DNA from 3 places in the Pseudoalteromonas sp. T1lg22 genome. Region 1 is predicted to be linked to each of the others. Evidence: predicted binding sites of a transcription regulator. Region 1 holds the regulator's gene; each other region holds the start of a gene.

Region 1 (2,281 bases):
TGATATACTTGGTTGTTGAATGCACCACGATATCGCAGCCCAGCAATAATGGGTTTTGCAGCGCAGGTGACAAGAAGGTGTTATCCGCTGCCACCAAAGCACCCACTTGAGCTGCGGCCGCGCATACGGCCTTAATATCGGTCAGGCGCAATATTGGGTTACTGGGGGTTTCAATCCATACCAATTTAGGTTTGGCATCGATAAGCTGCTGATAACACTCGGCAGTGGTGAAGTCCACCACCTTCACTTTTAATAAACCGCGCTTGGCCAAGGAGGTAAATAATCGGTAGCTGCCGCCATAACAATCATGGGGGATCACAAGGGTATCTGCGGGCGTCAGCAACTGTGTTACCAGGTGCACCGCCGCCATGCCGGTAGCGGTAATGATGCCACGGGCGCCGCCTTCAAGCTCGGCCAAAGCCTCTGCGAGAATATCGCGATTGGGATTACCGCTGCGGCCATAGTCGTACTGACGTTTGGTATCAAAATCGGCAAAAGAATAGGTAGTGGATAAATAAATTGGGGGCACAACTGCACCATGATGTTGGTCGGCTTCAATGCCGTGGCGCACCGCTATGGTTTGTTTACTTAACTTAGGCATAGTGCCTCCAATCAGAAATGGATGTTTAGACGTCCAAAAGGTTAAAATATCCAAATATAGAAGTCAAAACATTTATACGTCTAAATAGCTATATGAGGAATATTTGACTATCCTTTCCAACACGATAGAATTTCGCCCTTATTGATGCCTAAGTGACCAAAGAACAAGACGCAAATTATGGCCAAGTGGAATGGTGAGTATATTCACCCTTATGCGGAACACGGTAAGAAAGCCCAACAGGTAAAAAAAATTACCGTTTCAATCCCGCTCAACGTTTTAAAAGTATTAACAGATGAACGCACTCGACGCCAGGTGAACAACCTGCGTCATGCCACCAACAGTGAATTGCTCTGCGAAGCATTTTTACATGCTTTTACCGGACAACCGCTGCCTGGCGATGAAGACTTACGTAAGGATAATCCGGAGAAGGTGCCGCAAGAAGTGCGTAAGATCATGGCGGAAATGGGCTTAGAGATCCCAGAGATCGGTGATGATTGATTTTCCAAACACATAAAAAAAGCCCCAAGCAAAACTTGGGGCTTTTTTTTGGCGACAAGGAAATTACTTATCGCTCATATAATCCTCTGGCAGCTCGATTTGCGCTACACCAGTTGCCACTGCGGCTTCGGCTACCGCCTTAGCAACGCGAGGCAATAAACGCGGATCCATTGGCTTAGGAATAATGTACTGCGGGCCAAACTCCAGCTCGGTCACACCTGATGCGGTCAATACCTCTTGTGGTACCGGCTCTTTAGCTATACTACGAATAGCTTCAACAGCGGCAATCTTCATTTCATCATTAATAGCCGTTGCGCGCACATCCAGGGCGCCGCGGAAGATAAACGGGAAGCACAGAACGTTATTTACCTGGTTCGGGTAATCAGAGCGACCGGTTGCCATAATCAAATCTTGACGGGCAGCGTGCGCCACTTCTGGCTTAATTTCAGGATCTGGGTTTGAACAGGCAAATACCACTGGCTTGTCGGCCATCAGCTTTAACTCGTCCGCAGAAAGTAGATCTGGACCAGATACACCCACGAATACATCGGCATCGGCGATCACGTCTTGCAGAGTGCGTTTATCCGTGTTGTTTGCGAACATTTGCTTATATTCGTTCAGGTCGTCACGACGAGTGTGGATCACACCTTTACGGTCAAGCATATAGATGTGCTCGCGCTGGGCGCCACATTTAATCAACAGCTCCATACAGGCCACAGCCGCTGCACCAGCACCTAAACAAACGATCAAGGCATCGTTGATATCTTTACCCTGAATCTCAAGAGCATTAAGCATGCCCGCCGCAGTTACAATGGCGGTACCATGTTGGTCATCGTGGAATACAGGTATATTACAACGCTCGATCAGCGCTTTTTCAATTTCAAAACACTCAGGTGCCTTGATATCTTCAAGGTTAATACCGCCAAAGGTATCGGCAATATTTTCAACCGTGTTGATAAAATCTTCCGTGGTGCGGTGTTTAACTTCGATATCGATTGAATCAAGGCCTGCGAAGCGCTTGAATAATAAGGCTTTACCTTCCATTACAGGTTTTGATGCCAACGGACCTAAATTACCCAAGCCTAAAATTGCCGTGCCGTTAGAAATAACCGCAACCATATTGCCTTTCGCAGTGTATTTATAGGCATTGTTGGCATCGGCGGCAATTTCGCGCACCGGCTC
Region 2 (2,281 bases), on a different contig from region 1:
ATATCATGCTAACTGTGTTGGAATTTTTCTATGTAGAATAACTACATAAGAAAAATCCCGCCTTGTTATCATATCATTTATCCAGCGCTATCTCTGATCACATACTTAACAGAATTGGTATGATGGGTAAATCGCTAATGTTAGCTTACGGCTTAAGCGATAAGGCGCTCAGCCAGGCTCAGCTCCATGGTTGCTTTAAGCAAACGGTAAAGATTAATCGACGCATCGATCTCTTCTTTACGGTTGGTTAAAGACTCAATATTCAAGCCTAAAGGCACGCCTAAATGGGCACAGCTGCGCAGAATTAAATCCAGGTTCTCGCGGCAAATCCGCACCGATTCACTTAAGGTGTTGTCTGCATCGAGCATACGCCACTTGGTCGCCTCAGGTACGGAAATGCCTAACCACTCCATAAAATCCAAGGTGGTTTCACCGCCGCAGGGCGTAAAGGTGAGAATAATACGTTGCGGTGTCAGACCTTGCTGGCGACAACTGCGGGCATAACTGGTGATCAAATCTATGGTCGCTTGCGCATTGTAGACAGCTTGCGAGATAAAGAACTTACAACCTTGCTCCGTCTTCGTCAGCAGACGCTCGTGTTCATTACCCTTGCTGGCATGGCGCTCGGCTATGGTTACACCACCTAAAAAGAAATCATGGTCGTGTGCATCAATATGGGTATAAGCATCATTTAGGCTTAGTTTAACTTCACCGGTTGAGGATGGGCTGCCGACCAACACCAGGTTATTAAGTTTATATTCCTGATAGGTGGTATCTAACCACTGATTAAACTCACCGGCGCTGCGCTGGGCAACGCTCTTATAAGTGATCACATCGAGTTGCGACAAGCGACGTAGTAAGCCACTGTAATGACGCGGGTCTATGGTCTCTTTAAACGGGAAAGGGCGAGGTACATTGGTGCGACTGCTTTCATCCTGAATGTCATAAACGATAACACCGTCGTACTCGATTTCATGCAAGCGACCCAATAGCTTCTCGGCAATGGCCTGCAGCTTACCATCGTCCGTACCTGTCTTCGGTGGTGTAGTGCCGATAAGGTATACCCCTTGGCGGGGGTCTTCAATTTTCTCTTGCAGTGTTAGCGCCATGATCCTCATTCCCATATGCGGTTAATGGAATCACTATAACAGCCATTTAGACGTCTAAACAGCCTTTTTCTGGTGAAACTTACTCATGAATGTTGAATTTCATTCATGTTGCCTTGTAGGTCGGCCTTCCAGGCCGACAAATATGCACCATTCTCACCTTGTCGGCGCACAGCACTGACCTACAAATGACTTTCTCAACTGCGGTCTCCAAATTAAGATCTTGTCGCGTTGGCGACGGCAACCAAAGAGGGAGTTCATAACCATCGTGCATATAATTCGTCCATGAAGCTGGGTTCCTGTCGGCATCCCTGCCTCCACCTCCGAGCGCTGCGAAGCGGGGCTTCGGTCACTCGTCGCCCCTTTGACACATTTGTTTACAGCAAAATGAGCCGTCGGTTACGCGCATTGGGTGAATTTATTGCATAATGGATTGGATCAATAATCAGATAACAATCAGACTTAAAGGATAGGAAGATGAAACTATCGGTTATTGCCTCGGGCATTGCCTTGGCGCTTGCGCTAGGCGGATGTCAAAGCACGCAGACAACGCAAACAAGTACCGCTGCGGCAACGGCGCAACAGAACAATAAAGTATTTGCCCAGGACTATGTATTAGAAGAGCTAGACAATGGTCTGCGGGTGATGGTGGTAAAAACCGATTATCCCGATGTGGTGTCGCTGCAGATCCCAGTTTCTGTAGGCTCACGTAACGAGGTAGAAGAAGGCAAAACAGGTTTTGCTCACTTCTTCGAGCACATGATGTTTAAGGGCTCGGAAAAATTCCCGGAAGATGTCTACGCCGATATCATGAAAAACTCAGGTGTTGATAACCGCGCTTACACCACCAATGACTACACCAATTACCACCTTAATTTCTCTAAGCAGCATTTAGACAAGGTGCTGGAAATCAAGGCCGATGTCTTTCAAAACCTCAGGTACAGCGAAGAGCAGTTCCGCACCGAGGCGCTGACGGTTAAGGGCGAATACCTCAAGAACAATGCCAGCCCAATTCGCAAACTGTTGGCGGCGGTGCGCAAAGAAGCCTTCGATAAGCACACCTATGAGCACACCACCATGGGCTTCTTTGAAGATATCGAAGCCATGCCGGATCAAAGTGAATACGGCCAAACCTTCTTTAAGCGTTTCTACAAGCCAGAGTATGTGTCTCTAGT
Region 3 (2,281 bases), 160 kb from region 1:
AGGCATAAAAAAAGCGCTCAATGAGCGCTTTTTTCTAAGCTGTTGCAGTCTTAAAAACCTGCGTCTGCTTTTAATGCTTCTACTTTGTCTGTCGCTTCCCATGGGAATTCGTCGCGACCGAAGTGACCGTAAGCAGCGGTAGGCTGATAAATAGGACGCTCAAGGTCAAGCATCTGGATCAGGCCGTAAGGACGTAGGTCGAAGTGCTTGCGGATAAGTGCAATTAGGTGCTCTTCGTCCAGTTTACCTGTGCCGAAGGTTTCAACGCTGATAGAGGTAGGCTCGGCCACACCGATAGCGTAAGAAACTTGGATTTCACAACGATCTGCAAGACCGGCAGCAACAATGTTCTTAGCAACATAACGAGCTGCGTAGGCTGCTGAACGGTCAACCTTTGATGGATCCTTACCAGAGAAGGCACCACCACCGTGACGAGCCATACCACCGTATGTATCAACGATGATCTTACGACCAGTCAGACCACAGTCACCCATAGGGCCACCGATTACGAAACGGCCTGTTGGGTTGATAAAGAACTTAGTCGCTGAAGTGATAAGCTCAGCCGGAAGCGTTGGTTTGATGATGGTTTCCATCACGGCTTCTACTAAAGCGTCCTGTGAAATGGTGTCACAGTGCTGCGTTGATAGTACAACTGCGTCGATACCAACTGCTTTGCCATTTTCATAAGCAAAAGTTACCTGAGATTTTGCATCCGGACGAAGCCAAGGAAGCTCGCCGTTTTTACGTACGTGCGCTTGACGCTGTACCAGGCGGTGTGAATAGGTAATAGGAGCAGGCATCAATACGTCTGTTTCGTTACACGCGTAACCGAACATTAGACCCTGGTCACCGGCGCCTTGATCTTCAGGGCGAGCACGGTCAACACCTTGGTTGATGTCAGGAGACTGTTTACCAATGGTGTTTAGGATGGCACATGAATCGGCATCGAAACCCATGTCTGAGTGGGTGTAGCCAATTTCACGTACTGTTTTACGCGTAAGCTCTTCGATATCAACCCAAGCGCTGGTGGTGATCTCACCGCCAACCATAACCATGCCGGTCTTTACATAGGTTTCACAAGCGACACGGGCGTGCGGGTCTTGCTCCAAAATAGCATCTAATACCGCATCTGAAATTTGGTCAGCGATTTTATCCGGGTGTCCCTCAGATACTGACTCAGAAGTAAATAAATGTTTTGCCATTGGCTTCTTCTCACAAGTCTCGCGCTTCCCAAACTCGTCACCAACCTCTGGGCGCAGCGCAGCATAAAAATAAGGCGCATATTCTAGCTAAATGATCACACCTTGCATAGCAATTTTACGCCTAGACGTCCAAAATACTTCTTTTCACTCGCCAAACTCGTCAACTGCCCGAAATCAGCTGAAGTAATTACTCTAGTTGATGAGTAATTCTAAAGTCGCTCACTTTGGCCGCAAGTTTTATTTGCAGGGGGCGTATGAATAAGTAAAAATGGGCACCTATTTTGCCTTCGCTAGCTTGAGCAAAGGCGAATCTTCCAGCGCAAATACATATAAAGGTAGGAGAATTCATGCCATCTCGCAAAGAACTCGCTAACGCCATTCGCGTCTTGTCTATGGACGCCGTTCAACAAGCTAAATCAGGTCACCCGGGTGCCCCTATGGGCATGGCCGATATCGCCGAAGTCCTTTGGCGCGACTATTTGAAGCACAACCCAACGAATCCTGATTGGGCTGATCGCGACCGATTTATCCTGTCCAATGGCCACGGTTCAATGCTGATTTATTCGCTGTTACACCTAAGCGGCTATGACCTGCCTATGGAAGAAATCAAAAACTTCCGTCAATTGCATTCAAAAACACCGGGTCACCCTGAGTATGGTTATGCGCCGGGCGTAGAAACCACTACCGGCCCACTAGGCCAAGGTATTACCAATGCCGTGGGTATGGCTATCGCCGAGAAAGCCTTGGCGGCACAATTTAACCGTGACGGTCACGATATCGTTGATCACTACACTTATACCTTCTTGGGTGATGGCTGCTTGATGGAAGGTATCTCACACGAAGCCTGTTCATTGGCCGGCACTTTAGGTCTTGGTAAGTTGATCGCGTTTTGGGATGACAACGGCATTTCAATCGACGGTGAAGTAGAAGGCTGGTTCAGCGATGATACGCCTGCTCGTTTCGAAGCATACGGCTGGCACGTAGTTCGTGGCGTTGATGGTCACGACAGCGAAGCGATTCGTGCGGCCATCGAAGAAGGCCGTGCCAATGGCGACAAGCCAACCCTTATCTGTTGTAAA

The links. Region 1 encodes MetJ, which represses methionine synthesis genes. Its sites were predicted from a motif close to TAGACGTCTAGACGTCTA; they were not measured.
Region 2: the regulator MetJ is predicted to act here: its motif matches at 1,157-1,174, upstream of C2M24_RS07065 (methylenetetrahydrofolate reductase).
Region 3: the regulator MetJ is predicted to act here: its motif matches at 1,317-1,334, upstream of metK (methionine adenosyltransferase).

Annotation. Positions count from the first base shown of each region.
Region 1 is NZ_PQBY01000006.1:517,015-519,295, forward strand. Features, by position in the region: gene metB (cystathionine gamma-synthase) at 1-601, opposite strand, end outside; gene metJ (met regulon transcriptional regulator MetJ) at 779-1,099, shown strand; gene C2M24_RS04625 (malic enzyme-like NAD(P)-binding protein) at 1,163-2,281, opposite strand, start outside.
Region 2 is NZ_PQBY01000010.1:266,779-269,059, reverse strand. Features, by position in the region: gene C2M24_RS07065 (methylenetetrahydrofolate reductase) at 153-1,109, opposite strand; gene C2M24_RS07060 (M16 family metallopeptidase) at 1,584-2,281, shown strand, end outside.
Region 3 is NZ_PQBY01000006.1:360,603-362,883, reverse strand. Features, by position in the region: gene metK (methionine adenosyltransferase) at 51-1,202, opposite strand; partial or broken gene tkt (transketolase) at 1,550-2,281, shown strand, end outside.